DNA from 4 places in the Vibrio sp. Isolate22 genome. Region 4 is predicted to be linked to each of the others. Evidence: predicted binding sites of a transcription regulator. Region 4 holds the regulator's gene; each other region holds the start of a gene.
What was found. The regulator PurR, encoded in region 4, represses purine synthesis genes. The targets are predictions, from matches to a motif close to TNANGNAAACGTTTNCNTNA.
Positions count from the first base shown of each region.

Region 1: the regulator PurR is predicted to act here: its motif matches at 2,292-2,311, upstream of L1D55_RS14445 (phosphoribosylaminoimidazolesuccinocarboxamide synthase).
Region 2: the regulator PurR is predicted to act here: its motif matches at 2,134-2,153, upstream of L1D55_RS12100 (NupC/NupG family nucleoside CNT transporter).
Region 3: the regulator PurR is predicted to act here: its motif matches at 2,025-2,044, upstream of pckA (phosphoenolpyruvate carboxykinase (ATP)).

Region 1 covers NZ_JAKEUW010000023.1:4,190-8,406, forward strand. The annotation lists gene L1D55_RS14435 (helicase-related protein) at 1-398, shown strand, start outside; gene L1D55_RS14440 (hypothetical protein) at 602-979, shown strand; gene L1D55_RS14445 (phosphoribosylaminoimidazolesuccinocarboxamide synthase) at 1,090-2,193, opposite strand; gene L1D55_RS14450 (SulA-like leucine-rich domain-containing protein) at 2,431-2,838, opposite strand; gene L1D55_RS14455 (hypothetical protein) at 3,216-3,404, opposite strand; gene L1D55_RS14460 (J domain-containing protein) at 3,570-4,217, opposite strand, start outside.
Region 2 covers NZ_JAKEUW010000017.1:40,852-45,068, reverse strand. The annotation lists gene L1D55_RS12110 (lytic murein transglycosylase) at 1-921, shown strand, start outside; gene L1D55_RS12105 (LysR family transcriptional regulator) at 1,074-1,994, shown strand; gene L1D55_RS12100 (NupC/NupG family nucleoside CNT transporter) at 2,200-3,399, shown strand; gene L1D55_RS12095 (sodium:proton antiporter) at 3,585-4,217, shown strand, end outside.
Region 3 covers NZ_JAKEUW010000007.1:59,914-64,130, reverse strand. The annotation lists gene L1D55_RS06550 (AsmA family protein) at 1-73, opposite strand, end outside; gene pckA (phosphoenolpyruvate carboxykinase (ATP)) at 227-1,852, opposite strand; gene hslO (Hsp33 family molecular chaperone HslO) at 2,190-3,068, opposite strand; gene hslR (ribosome-associated heat shock protein Hsp15) at 3,087-3,473, opposite strand; gene gspC (type II secretion system protein GspC) at 3,789-4,217, shown strand, end outside.
Region 4 covers NZ_JAKEUW010000030.1:48,414-52,630, forward strand. The annotation lists gene L1D55_RS16795 (DUF3316 domain-containing protein) at 1-228, shown strand, start outside; gene L1D55_RS16800 (TfoX/Sxy family DNA transformation protein) at 333-923, opposite strand; cyclic di-GMP riboswitch class I at 1,051-1,136, opposite strand; gene purR (HTH-type transcriptional repressor PurR) at 1,307-2,311, opposite strand; gene torD (molecular chaperone TorD) at 2,628-3,275, opposite strand; gene torR (two-component system response regulator TorR) at 3,532-4,217, shown strand, end outside.

The sequences.
Region 1 (4,217 bases), on a different contig from region 4:
AGATCAAGCATTGGCAGCTGTACGTCAAACTTGGGCTGGATGAGCAAACCAAGTTTACCTCCGATATCGAGCAACTGAGTTTTGAATCGTGGTTTATTGAGCAGCTTGAAGTGCTAGGAGTTACTGATGTCACTGAGCTTGAAATGTTTGATGCCTCGGACATTCCTTTTGAAGGTATCCCTAGTTGGCTATACACAGAGTTCGCTGAAAAGTACCCGTTCTCACTCACTCTTGCTGACTTGAACTTGGAGGTTGAGTACCTTGTCGGAAGAAAGCTGGTTTACGTTCATTATCAGTCGGGTAGTAGAAAATCGCCGCCGAAACGATGGGAGTTACCGACTTGGTCTGGCTGGCGTATTCAGTACAAAAAGGCGAGCCGAATTATTGATATAAAATAGATAGATAAGTTTTATCTTCAAAATATTAATCAAATAGGCGCATATATGATTTTTCAGTGGTGATTATGTTACAAATTTGATTTTTATATGCCATTTTAACCAATCAAAAGGTCATAAAAGACCATTCTTCTATATCCTATTGCTATAAAGAAAGAGTTGATAGATATTGAGTATATTGTGTTGCCAAAGTGTCGGGGGACATCATGGATAATCAGAAAGAGACGCGTGTAGAGTTTGATTACACAACTTTTCTTGGCGCCTCGTGCAGTAAAAAATGGACTTTTTTGGAAGCACTTACCACTATCGCTCCAGTGTTCAGTACCGTTTGGCGAGACAGCATCAAAGAGCTAGCAAGCCCAGAAGATCGCTTATGGCAAATGGCACTAAAATCGATGTCTACACGTAAAAGTGATGAATCGAACATCGTTACTTTGCTTAAGCTTGCCAAATTAGAAGGCATCAATGAGCTTAAAGTAGTGATGCCATATTCTCTTGAAGAAGAGCAGATCGAATACATCGAATCGCGTAGTCATTTAGTGATTGCAGGTAATACTGGAGAAGAATTTACTATTCGACTGTAAGCCTTGTACCAGTGAGAGCAATGCTCAAACAAGACTGAAATTATATGTAAAAAGGGCCTCAATATTGAGGCCCTTTTTGTATTGTGACGGTGTTTAAATCGACAAGATGATTAGTCGATCAGCCCGTAGTCAGCACGCAATACGTCGATGATCTCTTGTTTAGGGTTTTCGCTCAGTACAATCTCAGCGCCGGTAATCTTTGCTGCGATATCAAGGTAAGTGCGAGAAAGAGACATCAGTGCATCCAATGGCAATTCATTGTCACGCGCTAGCGCTTCACGCTCTGGCATACGCTCTTTGTTCAGTAGAATATCAGCGTCAGGGAAGTAGTTAAGTAGGAACTGACGGAAGCCTTCTTTTGAGTTTTCAACGATGTTGCCATTGTTGTATTGCTCTGTATCCCAGATACGAGATGAGTCAGGTGTGCCCACTTCGTCCATGTAGATAAGCTTCTCGTTACCTTGTGCATCGTTCACGTAGCCAAACTCAAACTTGGTATCCACGAAGGTTTGATCGACTTTCTCTAAAGCGTCACTGATGACGTTAAAGCCTTCTTTCAATAGCTTCTCATAGTGCGCGATATCGCTCTCTTGTGAGAAGTTAAATGCTGCAAAGTTATCTTGGATGTTCTGACGCGTGATGTTTACATCGTCCGCTTCTGGTACACCAGGAATGCCTTTCAGAATACCTTTAGTTGAAGGAGTGATAAGAAGCTCTGGTAGTTTTTTATCTTTCTCTAGACCTTCTGGCATTTCGATACCACAGAATTCACGCTCACCATTTGCGTACGCACGCCACATAGAACCTGTGATGTATTGGCGACAAATCGCTTCAATCATTACTGGGCGAGCTTTTTGTACAATCCATACGAATGGGTGAGGGATATCAAGAATGTGGCTGTCAGCAAGACCGTTGTCTTTAAAAAGCTTGAACCAATGGTTAGAGATAGCATTAAGCGCTGCGCCTTTACCAGGAACACCTTTCAGGTTGCCTTCACCACGCCAGATACAATCAAACGCAGAGATACGGTCACTGATCACCATGATAGCTAAAGGAGCATCAGGTGCTACGTCGTAGCCTTTCTCTTTAATTAGTCGTTGGCTATCTTCTTCAGTTAACCAGTAAACCGAACGAACCTTGCCACTGTGGACAGGTTTATCAGTGCGGATTGGGAGGTCATCATTTACGGCAAGAACTTGATCAGCGAGGCTCATTTAGACATTCCTATCTTTTATCAAACGTCATACAGAGAAGTGCAATGTGCACATGATTAGACGGGCATTATACCCAATCTAACGTTTGCTTCCAGAGAAAAAGCAAACGTTTGCTAAATCTGCTGATCAAATAAAAACCCCTGCCTAACTATCCACCAAATTTAAGGCGAATCGTAGGGCAGGGGAAGGCAGTATATTTGGACTATATTACTGGGCTATCTAGTTGAGCGATGTTGCTTAGTGAATGCGCTCTGAGTTGGCATCCATGAAGAAAACCTCACACTGGAAACGCAAACCTAATGTTCTTAAGTACTGTTGGCTAAATTGATCAATCGATGCGCTAGCAACGATCGCACTCGCATTCTTAGAGCGGATCGCTTTCTCTACTGTTTCAGCTTCGGTCATTTGGTGAGAAGCTTTCATATGAATAACGCGGTCGCAGCATACGTTATGTTTCTGCAGTTGCTTAGCGGATGGTCTTGGTGTTTGCGCCGTAAATAGTAGCCATTGATGTTGATTGGACAGCAACGCCATTTTTGCAAATAACGCTTCATCAGATGAATGATGAGCTGAGCGAGAAGCTGATGCAAATGCGCCGTGAATTAGCGGGCTAGAGTGTTGTGCTTTAACGTGTGCTTGAATCATTTTGCTGCCCTTATATACATGCTGTATGTGTATACAGTAGTTTTTGTTGCTTATAAGATCAAGCGTTTTTTGCGGGATTATTGGACGATTTCTTATGTTGAAATTAGATTTTTGCAATTAAGGCATTGAAATTATTAGATAAATTAAATTTGAATGATTTTGCTATTTTGTCTCAGAAATGGAAAAAATGTGAGCTTTATACAGGTGTATACAGTAGTTTTCTGTCAAAACCACTGTATACACCTGTATAGAAGATAAGAAGATAAGAAGATAAGAAGATAAGAAGATAAGAAGATAAGAAGATAAGAAGATAAGAAGATAAACGCTGGGCACAAAAAAAGCGCCTAAGGCGCTTTCTTATATTTCAACGGTGTAACTTATCTCAGTGTTGCTTGGGAGAGTTTTGCTCTCATTTCCATCTCACCAATATTGAACTGGCGAACATCCATGGTCGCGATATCATTGCAGTCTTTACATGCATGATGGCACTTACCATCTAGGTAGTCGTGCTTTTTTACTAGGCTTGGCTTTTTGCACCAATCACAAACGCCTTCTATTGTGAACATATTCTCTCCTCACCTGTTTAAGTCAGGTGTATTTTCGGCGCAAATTATGACACAACAGAGACCTATTGGTTAATAGTTTGTTACTCGTTTTTGAGAAGGTGATCGATTGCAACACCAATAAAATCGATATCTCTGTGAGATGGAAAGATAAAGGTGTGTAATTGTTTACGATTTCGTAACACTTTGTAAGATGGTTTTTAGCGCGCTGTTCAAACGTTTCATTTCTTCATCACATCCTTGACCATCAGGGTGATAAATTTTTGATAGTTGTTTATATCTCACCTTAATGCTTTTCTGGTTAGGAATAGAGCTCGGCGTGTAGCCAAATAGCGCACAGGCTAGCTGTAAACTGTTCGAACTTTTTTGGCCTTTTTGTTTCTTTAATTCGTTGAACATGGTCTGCAGTTGACGCTTTTGCTGCTTAATGGTGCGGTTCTTCTCGCTCAGTTGAGTTTCGAGCTCCTGCTTCTGCGTTCCCAAGTCACTGGATTTCAGAATCTCTCTTTTTCGCGAGATCACTAGAGTCGCGCCGATACTCACGATAACAATCAGTAACGCCAATGCCGTACCAATCATATAGTCAGAGCCACTTAGGTTAGAACTGGATAGGTTAGACTGCACTTGGTTAGATTGTATTTGCTGAGACAATCTCTGACTGTTTTCTACTTCAGAGCCGATACCCTCGTCGAGCTGCTCGATTGAAGAGATCTGTTTTGCACGTTGTTGATTGAACTGTGCTTCAAGAACACGGTTGTAGCCATCTTCTGCGTCTGGGTTGTCTGGTAATGCTGCTTCATACCAAAGTTGTGCCGC
Region 2 (4,217 bases), on a different contig from region 4:
GCTCAAGAACTGAGTTTCGAGCAATATGTAGAAAAACTAAAGCAACAAGGCCGTGAAGAAGGCATTTCTGAAGCGATCATTGATGAAGCCTTTGATGGTGTGACGTTTAAGCCAAGAGCGGTCAAAGCGGATAAAAACCAACCTGAAAAGAAACTGACTCTGGATGAGTACATTCCACGAGCAGTGCCAGATTGGAAAGTGAAGCAAGCAAGATCACTGTATAAGAAGCATTACAAAGCCTTAAAGCGCATTGGTGATGAATATGGCGTTCAGCCTCGATTCATTGTCGCTTTATGGGGCGTTGAGAGTAATTTCGGTAAATTCACCGGTAATTACAGCGTTATCGATGCTTTAACTACGATGGCTTACGAAGGGCGCAGAGAAGCGTTTTTCCGCAGTGAAGCGATGGCGGCGTTGACTATTCTTGACCAAGGACATATCACCCCGAAAGAGATGAAAGGCTCTTGGGCTGGTGCTATGGGCCAACCTCAGTTTATGCCTAGCTCATTCTTAGCGTATGCCGCTGATGGCAATGGCGATGGTAAGAAAGATATCTGGGGTACGGAAGAAGATGTATTTGCCTCGGCGGCGAATTATCTGAGCCAATCCGGTTGGGATGATAAGTACACTTGGGGCCGCCAGGTTCACGTACCGTCAACGGTGTCTATTGATTTACAAGGACGCTCTGAAGACAAAGCGAAATACCTAAAAGAGTGGTCTGAACTGGGTATTAAGCGTTATGACGACCGTCCACTGCCAAACCTTGATGAAGACATTAAAGCTTGGTTAATCATGCCAGATGACGAAGCGGGCCGTTCTTACCTCGTTTACAATAACTACAATGTGTTAATGAAGTGGAATCGTTCTTACTACTTTGCTTTGGCTGTTAGTCATCTAGCAGACAGAATCAAGTTTGATTAGTAGACCTAATTATATTCATTGGTAGAGCTTGCTTTGATGGCATTTGGCCTACCATAGGCAGAACGAACTAAAGGACTCTTCGGAGTCCTTTTTGATTTTATATTTTAGAGTTTTAAGAAGGTGGTCTTGTGCTAACAGATAGAGCTGCACAGATGGTGATATTCCATGCATTAATTAAGCACGATGGCTTTACTAGTGCTGCGAAAAGCTTGAACGTCTCGGTGTCTCATATCAGTAAACAAGTTGCTTTGCTTGAAGACTCTATTGGTATCAAATTGGTACAACGCACCACACGTAGCCTCACGCTAACGGAAGCAGGGGAAGTCTTCTATCAGCACTGTGAGCAACTGTTTAACACGGTAAAAGCGGCTCAAATGGATATGGATAGCCAGCGTGACGATATCTCTGGAATACTGCGTGTTGGGCTGTCGCAGTCATTTGGCACCTTACATATTATTCCTGCGATAGATGAGCTCAGGCAGTTGTATCCTCAGTTGAGAATCGAAGTCCACCTGTTCGATTACAAAGTGGACATGATTGAAGAGCGTCTGGATCTTTGGATCACCAATAACGAAGACTTACCTGAAGGGTACATTGCGCAGCGATTAGCAGATAGTCAGTTTGTGGTAGCCGCATCGCCTGATTACCTGATTAAAGCCGGGACACCGCACGTACCGTCGGATCTGATTGACCACAACTGCCTTATCTATCGTAGCCGAGAGCGAGACTACACGTCGTGGGCGTTCGATAATGGGCAAGAGAACCTCAGTGTAAAAGTAGCTGGGGATTACTCGGTGGATTTAGCTGAGGCCGTTCGAGACGCTGCGGTATCAGGGTGGGGCGTGGCTTACTTAGCCACTTACTTAGTGAAGGAAGAGTTCAGAACGGGCAAGTTAATCCAAGTTTTGCCGGAATGGAGAGCGAGTCAGCTGATGCCGTTCTATGCTGTATATCCGAGTCGAAAGAACATGCCGAAGAAGCTTTCTGCGGTGATTGAGTTCATCAAAGATCATATTGGATCGCCGACGTACTGGGATGAAAACCTAAAAACGTGCGTTGAACTGCATCGTTAACTGTTTCCAAATCTATAAATATAATTTCCATATGGAAAAAGTGTGCTTTTTAATCAAAGTTAATTATTAAAATTCAATGACTTAATTAAAACCATTACTCAAAGGTGATTACCCCAACATCACATTAACAACCGCCGCTTGCCGCAAACGATTTCCTCTATAGAATGCGTCGCCTTTCCTAACTACAACTTTTAGGTTGACGCACATGGCTTCGCTACTTGGAATTATTACTATTTTAGTTGCCGCTTGGTTACTATCTACGGACAGAAAAAATATTCCACTAAGAACAGTCTCTTTGGCTTTCTTACTACAAATCTCATTCGCGCTATTGGTTCTGTATGTACCAATGGGTAAAGAAGCGTTGAATGCAGCCACAGGTGCGGTATCTAGCTTGATCAACTACGGTCAAGAAGGGATTAACTTCCTATTTGGTGGCCTTACGAACAACGGTTTCGTTTTCGCGATTAATGTTCTGGGCATCATTATCTTTTTCTCGGCGCTTATCTCTGGTTTGTACCACATCGGCTTTATGCCAAAAGTGATCAACCTTATCGGTGGTGCGCTGCAGAAGTTCTTGGGCACAGGCCGTGCTGAATCACTGTCTGCAACTGCAAATATCTTCGTTGGCATGATTGAAGCACCATTGGTGGTTAAGCCTTACTTGAAACATATGACGGACTCGCAACTGTTCGCAGTGATGGTGTGTGGTTTGGCGTCTGTAGCGGGTGGCACGCTTGTTGGTTATGCATCGCTAGGTGTAGACCTAAACTACCTGATTGCCGCGGCATTTATGTCTGCACCGGCAGGTCTGTTAATGGCTAAAATCCTAGTGCCTGGCAGTGCTGACGATGTTCAAGAAAACATTGAGTCTGATGTTGAAATTCCACGAGCAACAAACGTAGTTGAGGCAATGGCAGATGGGGCTATGTCTGGACTTCGTATTGCCGTTGCGGTGGGTGCGACACTTCTTGCCTTTATCAGTGTGATTGCAATGCTGAATGGCTTGCTAGGTATTGTTGGTGGTTGGTTTGGCGTAAACCTAAGCTTCGAACTTCTCCTAGGTTATGTGTTCGCACCCGTTGCATGGCTGATCGGTGTGCCGTGGTCTGAAGCTGTTGTGGCAGGTTCACTGATCGGTAACAAGATTGTTGTGAACGAATTTGTCGCTTTCATCCAGTTAATGGATGCTAAAGAGGTACTAAGCGAGCACTCACAAGCGATCGTTACCTTCGCACTGTGTGGCTTTGCTAACATTTCAACAATGGCGATTTTGATTGGTGGTCTAGGTAGCTTGGTACCAGAGCGTCGCTCTTTCATCTCACAATACGGCTTTAAAGCGATTTGTGCAGGTGTGTTTGCTAACCTAATGAGTGCAGCGATCGCTGGCGTGGTACTTTCACTCTAGCTAGATGATAAGTACCGAGTGAACGAGTCAGTCACTTTATTTCCCCTATAGTAAAGTGACTGATTAATCACAATAATATTCGGTTAGTATGAAAAAGAGAGCCTATAGTTTAATGACGTAGGCTTTCTTGTTTCAGTAAACAGATTTGGACCACAGGGTGTGGCACCAATTATTTAGGGGCATAAATGGATTTGTCGATTACTTCTTCTTTGGCGTTAATTGGACTCTTGTCTTTAGCTTGTCAGTTGCTTGGCTGGCGTTTGCGCCTTCCCGCTATTCTCCCTCTTCTTATCGTCGGCCTGTTATTGGGTCCCGGCTTAAATGTCCTTAACCCAGATGTTATTTTCGGTGATGTTCTATTCCCACTAATTTCACTAGGTGTTGCTATCATTCTGTTTGAAGGCGCATTGACTCTTAACTTCAAGGAGATCAGAGGCCATGGTCGTATGGTGACTCATCTAGTAAGTGTCGGCATGCTGATTACATGGGCGTGTATTGTGGTCGGTGCTTACTACTTTGTTAACTTTAGTTGGCCATTAGCGGCGCTATTCGGTGCCTTGGTGGTGGTGACGGGGCCGACAGTAATTGTGCCCATGCTGCGTAGTATTCAGCCCAAAGCTTCTCTTGGCAGCATTTTACGATGGGAAGGGATTGTGATTGATCCCATTGGCGCTCTGTTTGCCGTTCTGGTTTATGAATATATTGTCTCTTCTGCTGACCCTACCGGTCATGTGTTGTCAGCGCTTGGGCTGACTCTGGCTATTGGTTTAGGCTTAGGGATCATCGGTGGCCATTTGATTGCCAAGATGCTGCAAGGG
Region 3 (4,217 bases), on a different contig from region 4:
TTAATAGCAACGCTGCGATAACCGCAACGGCGATAGCCAACACAATGCCGAACACCATGAATACCTTTTTCATTCCTTGAAAGCCTTACATTTCAATAGTCTTAAAACAGAGTGGAACAAAAAGGGACAAGCATCAACAAAAAAGCCCCTCAAAAGAGGGGCTTGCTACAAAAATATCGTTTTAAATGGGCGTTCGCTTTTGGCTTAGCCCGAGCAGATGCTTGGATTAGTTTAGTTGTGGACCAGCCGCAACCAGTGACTTACCTTCAGCGTTGTCAGTGTACTTATCAAAGTTGTTGATGAAGCGCTCTGCTAGATCTTTCGCTTTGCTTTCCCATTGTAGTGGGTCTGTGTACGTGTCGCGTGGATCTAGGATCGCAGGGTCAACATCGTGCAGCGCTAGAGGCACTTCTAGGTTGAACATAGGGATAACCTTAGTCTCAGCCTTGTCGATAGAACCATCTAGGATAGCGTCGATGATGCCACGCGTATCTTGGATAGAGATACGTTTGCCAGTACCGTTCCAACCTGTGTTTACTAGGTAAGCTTCAGCGCCTGCTGCTTCCATGCGTTTCACAAGTACTTCAGCGTACTGAGTTGGGTGAAGCGTTAGGAACGCCGCGCCAAATGCTGCAGAGAAGGTTGGAGTCGGCTCTGTGATACCGCGCTCTGTACCTGCTAGTTTCGCTGTGAAACCAGATAGGAAGTGGTACTTCGTTTGCTCTGGAGTCAGTTTAGAAACTGGTGGTAATACACCAAATGCATCAGCAGTCAGGAAGATAACCTTTTGAGCGTGACCTGCTTTTGATACTGGCTTAACGATGTTGTCGATGTGGTGAATCGGGTAAGAAACACGAGTGTTTTCTGTTTTAGAACCGTCATCAAAATCGATAGAACCATCGCCACGAACCGTTACGTTTTCTAACAGTGCATCACGACGGATTGCATTGTAGATTTCTGGTTCTGCTTCCTTAGATAGACGGATCGTCTTCGCGTAACAACCGCCTTCAAAGTTGAAGATACCGTCGTCATCCCAGCCGTGCTCATCGTCACCGATTAGTTCACGTTTAGGGTCTGTTGATAGCGTTGTTTTACCTGTACCAGATAGACCGAAGAATACCGCTACATCACCTTTTTCGCCGACGTTTGCACTACAGTGCATTGAAGCGATACCTTGCAGAGGAAGTAGGTAGTTCATCATTGCGAACATGCCTTTCTTCATCTCACCGCCGTACCAAGTACCACCGATGATTTGAACACGCTCTGTTAGGTTGAATGCTACGAAGTTCTCAGAGTTTAGGCCCTGTTTTTCCCAGTTAGGGTTAGTTGTTTTAGCACCGTTCATTACCACGAAATCAGGTTCGAACGTTGCTAGCTCTTCGTCGGTAGGACGAATGAACATGTTCTTAACGAAGTGCGCTTGCCACGCGACTTCAGTGATAATACGTACACTTAAGCGTGTATCAGGGTTAGCACCACAGTAACCGTCGATGACAAACAGGCGCTTGCCAGATAGCTGAGTTGTTACAAGCTCTTTCAGCTCATTCCATACTTCAGTTGTGATCGGTTTGTTATCGTTTTTGCCTTGATCTGACCACCACATGGTATCGCGGGTCGTGTCATCTTTAACAATGTACTTATCTTTCGGTGAGCGGCCAGTAAAGATACCAGTGTCAACAGCAACAGCACCTAGTTCCGTTACTACGCCTTTTTCGTAGCCTTCCAAACCTGGCAGTGTTTCTTCAACGAATAACTGCTCATAGCTAGGATTGCGAAGAACTTCGGTAACGCCAGTAAGTCCGTGCTTAGTTAGATCAATTTGTGCAGCCTTAGTATGTTCCATAACGGTCATAGGTGCTCCTTGTAGGATATTTTGTAGGGATTTTGTATTAATTTTTTATTGTTATCTGCTCACCATGCTAGCAACGAGACTCGGGGGAAACAGGGATACAGCTCAAAAAATATCCATATTAACCGTGGGGTTTTAAGTGTCTCGTCACATATTGGCCTAACTAGTCTATCCTGTACGCAAACCTTTGCGCTAGGGGCGGGAACATTATTAATTGATTAAAATTAAGCAGTGATTTTATTACGAGATGTTACGAAGTTTGCGCTATTTTGATCACAAAAAAGGCCAGCTTAGTGCTGACCTTTTTGGGGTAAATTACGTGTTTTTGGTACGACGTAAATTAATGAACCGTATTGCTGCCTTTATCTGCTGCTTCTGCATACAGTGCATCAACATCGTTCTTGTCGAACGAGTAGTTCGTACCACAGTAATCACAGTGAAGAGCGACGCTACCTTCAGTGCTTAGGATGTCGTAAATCTCTTCTTGAGCAATGGTAATGATTGCTGCAGCGCTGCGTTCACGAGAACAACCACAGAAGAATTCAACTGGCTGTGGTGTGAAAAGTTGTACTTTCTCTTGGTTGTACAAACGGTAAAGCAGTTCGTTTGCTTCTAGAGAGAATAGCTCTTCGTTTTTCACTGTGTCTGTTAGCTGCTCTAGGTGCTCAAAGTCATTTGGAGTACCAGTGCCGTCAGGCATAACTTGTAGCAACATACCAGCAGCGTGTGCTTTGCCTTCGTGCTCACCAGTGCGTAGCCATAGACGAGTCTTAAGCTGCTCAGAGTTCGCGAAGTAACCTTCAAGTACTTGAGCTAGTGTGTCGCCTTCAAGACCAACGATACCTTGGTAGCGTTCGCCTTTCTTAGGATCGATAGTGATCACTAGGTGGCCTTTGCCCATTAGGTCGTGTAGGCCAGCATCGTCGGCAATATCACCTTCAAAACGAGCAACACCACGGATCTTTTGGTTATGGTCGCCATTGATAACTGCTAGAGATACTGGGCCATCACCTTGCAGCTGCATAGTGATAGAGCCTTCAAATTTTAGGGTCGCAGTCAGTAGCGTGGTTGAAACCAATAGCTCACCCAGCAGCTTTTGTACTGGAGCTGGGTATTCCTTGCTAGAAATAATCTGTTGGTACGCTTCATCCATTTGTACCAATTCACCACGTACTGATAGGTCTTCAAATAGGTAGCGATTTAAAACATTGTTTGCCATTTGGCTATTCCTTCTAGCTTATTGATGCTTGAACTTGATGATGTCACGACGTTGCTTTTTATCAGGGCGACGCTCTGGAGCTGGGTTGTGTGCGTGTAGCTTGCGTTGTTTCGCAAACTCTTCTCGTTTTGCCAAGCTCTCGGTGGTTTCTTCATAGAGGGTTTGAGCGATCGGCGCTCCGCCACGGTGGGCTGAAATTTTCTCGATCGTTACCGTCTTTTCTTCATTACCTTGGCGCAGTGTAATAACTGCCCCAAGTTCGACAATCTTACTTGGCTTGCTGCGCTGACCATTATAGTGGACTTTACCACCATCGACCATATTGCGAGCAATAGAGCGAGTTTTGTAAAAGCGCGCTGCCCACAACCATTTATCGAGTCTGACAGCTTCATTAGAAGTTTTCATATAGGCTGTGCCTTTTTAGTGAGAAGTGAGTAGCATTGAACAGTTATCAACACTATGCGACTTGTTTTATTTGATGATGCTTATCGCATTTGTTAGAAGCTTATGTGGAGGCAACGTGCTTTTTTTTCAAGGAAGATTACAAAATAGCTTAGGTAATGAAGATTTATAGATTGTCTATGATATAGTTTGAGATATTATGCTTTCAAAAAAGCATGGACAGAATTTAAGCATAAAAAGCTGAAAGTTTAGTAAGTTACAGTTTTCTTAGTTATGGATGGGTCAGTTAAAGTGAACTTTTTAGAGCTCAAAAGTCGTATGGGGAATTCCCCGCTGCTGAGCCGCTTATTAGATAATGGATTTGTGCTTCAGCAGAAACTGAGCCTCGCTATTTGTTGTGTGCTTATTGCAGCCTCTGCATGGATTTTAGGGCAGCTTGTCTGGTTTATTGAACCGGCTGAGCAAACCGTCGTGCCTTGGAAAGCAACAGTTTCATCGTCTGCGACTCCTCAATCAACCTTAGACATCTCTTCTTTGCAAAAGAGCAACATGTTTGGCGCTTACAACCCAAGCAAGCCTGCAGTGGTTGAACAACAAGTGATTCAGGATGCGCCTAAGACTCGCCTTAACTTAGTGTTAGTGGGTGCGGTTGCCAGTTCTAACCCAGAATTGAGCTTAGCGGTGATTGCCAACCGTGGTACGCAAGCGACTTACGGGATTAATGAACAGATAGAAGGCACCAGAGCC
Region 4 (4,217 bases):
TCACAGGCTTACGAATCTGGTAAACAAATCTGGATGGAGATAAACGGCAAGGGTTCCTATGAACTCAGCAAAATCCTACCTCAAGCTTCTGAAAAGGTGGACGTGCGTTCGTTTGAAATCAGAAACGGGAGCATCAAAGTCAAAGAAATCATGAACTCATCTGGAGAGATTAACTTCGTTCCGATGGTCAAAGTCGACTTTAAGTATAATTATCGCCCATCTTTCTAGGATGTTGATAGGGTGCTAAAACAGCAAACTATCTAATGTTACTAATCGAAAAAAAAGCCGCAGAAATGCGGCTTAGTTGTATAAAAAAGGGTGTACTGACAATGTTAATTGACGCGACTGATAAGCTCTTCGCGACGTTGCTGTGGAATAACCGACCAATGCGTGCCATTGATCGCTCCTTCTAATGCCCAAAGCAGTTCAATACTGACAGAGGACGTATGAGATTCCTTGATGGCATTAAATGCGTTTACAGAGCCAGATTCATATAAACGTTCTACGGAATCAATCCCGGCCTTCTTCAACATGCGCTCAGTGGCAAGTCGAAGGTTAGGGAGGTCTTTCAGTCGAGTAGGCTTAGCAGCGGACTGTTCAGCTTTCTCTTCTTTTGCAAAACCCAGAGACGTAGTTGCAAGTTGTAAGATTTTCTCTTGGTCTTGCCACAGGCCTTCTGGTAAAGCGAAGTATTTAGTTACGACAGGGAAACCACGTTTTTTGTAGACGTACGGTTGAAACCCTTGTTGCTCGAACTGTTTTGTTGTGCCTTTGTCTGCTCGTATGTGCAACTGGTCATTAACAACCAGAGCAAACATAGTGTCATCAGCAAAAAGACCGAATCCACCAAACATTGAGCGTGATTTTATTTTTCCTAGGGGCTCAAATAACTTCATTGAGTCCTTTAGTATCGGTTTATCCATGTTATTTATCTCGGTGTATTTGAACTACGCCACCAAATAAGCAGGTCCGAGAGATTAGCAAAATGTTGCAATTACATTGTCAATAAGCCGTAAATTACTAAATTATTAGTAGTTACTGCATTTTGCCATCGGTAACCCCGCTACCATACCAACGAGTGGTTTAGGCCGGAAGCTTTGCGTCTCACCTTTTCAAGTGATTTGCCCTGTGCGTGACTGATTGAATAGAATAAAGTTTTTGTTGAATGAGGCTCACACTTGATATTTCAAAATGTGATATTGCTTCAATTAATGATCTTTATTATATGAAACTAGGTTTATTTTGTCTGCTGATAAAAAAAGCGCCCCCAAAGGTGCGCTTGATGAAAATAAACTCAATTTATCAGTTAATTTAACGTTTTAACTGTACTACGTTCAACAATTTCTGGGTGCATTTCGAAGACACGTTTTTCATGGTCTTTGTCTTTTATGCGCTCAAGCAGAATTTCGAATGCGTTCTTGCCGACACGACGCTTCGGTTGGTGAACGGTGGTCAATGGTGGAGAGAAGTACTCCGCCAATTCGATGTTATCGTAGCCAATGATAGAGATATCTTCTGGGATACGGATGCCTTTTTGCTGTAAGCGACTCATTAAGCCGAGTGCCATCGTATCGTTAAAGCAGAATACTGCCGTAGGGCGCTCTTCCATCTCAACAATTTTGTCTGCCGCAAGTACTGCTGTATCACACTCGAAGTTACCTTCGATGATCATATCGTCACTTGCAGTGATGTTTGCTTCTTCTAGAGCGCGCTTGTAACCAGCGATACGTTCAACACAGGCTGCTTTGTCTAAGTGGCCACTTAAACAAGCAATCTTTGAGTGACCGCGGTCGATTAGGTATTTAGTCGCTAGGTAGCCGCCTTCTTCAGAGTTATCAATGATTTTATCTGCTTGAGAACTCTCTGGGCCCCAATCCATGACTACTTTAGGGATGTCAGCATGACGATCTAACATCTCTCTCAGTTCTTCTGTTAGGTCTGAACACATAACTAAGATGCCATCTACACGTTTCTCTGCAAGCATTCGAATGTAGTCACGTTGCTTCTCATAGATACCACCAGTGTTACACAGGATCAAAGTGTAACCTTGACGGTAGCAGTAGCTCTCAACACCATCGATAACTTCAGAGAAGAATAGGTTTGTTGATTGAGTCACTAGCATGCCGATAGTTCGTGTTGAATTACACTTCAAACTACGAGCAACAGCACTTGGTGCATAGTTTAATTCGTCTACCGCTTTATTTACTTTTTCTTGAGTCGCTTCTGCAACAAAACGTGTTTTGTTGATTACGTGAGAAACGGTTGTGGTTGATACGCCTGCTAAGCGAGCGACATCTTTTATAGTGGCCATGGTTTTATCCTATTAGAAGCTACTTTCCCCAAAGTACGGAGTGAAGTAGCCGTTAAGCTACCTAACTAAGAGCTTAAATTTGTAGGGCTCTTTGGGTACTAAAGTGTTAAAAAACAAAAAACCGCTAGTGAGCGGCTTGTTTTAACACCGAAATGCTCTGAACTTAATAAGCATAGCATTTCGTGAATGTTTCATATTTTATCGTTTGCGGTCACAATTCTAGACTGACTAGAAAATACTCGCAATACAATTCACCCAGAAATCCGGGTGAATTGTCACATTCTACGGAATTTATTTACCTAGTCATCAGTTAACCTTATTCACCAGCTAAATATTGAGCATCTAATTGACAGAAAGCCATTAGCAGAGAAGAGACAGCAGCGTAGAAACCGAATTCATCAACATCGTGACACTTAACGTTGAATTTCGGGATCCAAGTTAATAGCTGTTGCTCGATAAATTGTTGCTGAACTTCGAACGATTTTTCTAGTTCTTCTTCTGATTCTGTTTCATTAGAGCGAATGATTAGGTTTCCTAAGAAGTCGAGTTCGATAGCGATGTGGTCTGCTGGTTCTTTTAGATCTTGGTTAACCACTAGGTTGTGCTTAGCCATGATCTCTTCCATCTTTTTCGCTGGTTTATCGTTTAATAGGCCAGTTTCACCGATGTACATTGAGGCATAAGGAAGGGCGCCATGCTTATCTGTCTTTAGGAAAAGGTCGCAAAAGTCAGCAGACAGTTCTAGTTGTGCATCTTCGCGAGTTTGTAGGCGGTTCAGTGCATCAACCAACTTATCAATAGCAGGCTTTAGAGTTTCATTTTCGCCTAAACCAGTTAAGAAAGAACGAATTTCAACAGAATGGTAGTGGTCAAGTTCGTCTTGAGTGAGCTCTTTGGCGAATAAGCTTGATAGCCACCAGTAAATTTCTGCTCTTTGCTCATTGAACGTTTTCGTATCTTTCATTACATAGATCCTGATTTAGTCTTGTGGTGTCTTTTCGCACACCAAGGCTGATGACGAGGTTATTTGCGAAATGCAAAGTTACTCGTTAGTAGTAATGCCTATATTGAATTGTGCTAGACGACAAATAGCAAGGTTTAAGATTGTCTTGTATCAAAAAAAATCCATGTTTCTGGCATTTATCTTCAGTACCACTAGAATTGTTACTAGTTATGAATAGAATAGTCACCGAAACTATTAAATAAGAAAAGTGGTGTAGATGAGCTATCACGTATTAGTCGTAGAAGATGATGTGGTGACCCGTAGTAAACTGGTTGGTTATTTCCAGAACGAAGGTTACACAGTGAGCGAGGCCGAAAGCGGTGCTCAAATGAGAAGCGTGTTAGAAGAAAACAACGTTGACCTCATTATGCTGGACATCAACTTACCAGGCGAAGATGGATTGATGCTAACTCGCGAATTACGCAGTCAATCTGACATTGGAATTATTTTGGTTACTGGACGCACGGATAGCATCGACAAAATTGTTGGCCTTGAAATGGGCGCTGACGATTACGTTACTAAACCTTTCGAACTTCGCGAGTTATTAGTTCGAGTTAAAAATCTACTTTGGCGCATTTCTGCTGCTCGTAAAACGACAGCAGGTGAGGCTGAAGAGTCACAAGATGAGTCAGTGGTTCGTTTTGGTGAATGGACATTTGATATCCCTCGTCGTGCGTTAAGCAAAAACGGTGAGCCGGTAAAACTGACGAAAGCTGAATATGAATTATTGGTTGCACTGTCTTCTTACCCTAATCAGGTATTGAGCCGCGAACGTATTCTTAATATGATCAGCCACCGTGTTGACGCGCCGAATGACCGTACTATTGATGTACTAATTCGACGTATGCGCGCAAAAATGGAGTTCGACCCTAAGAACCCACAAATTTTTGTGACAGTGCACGG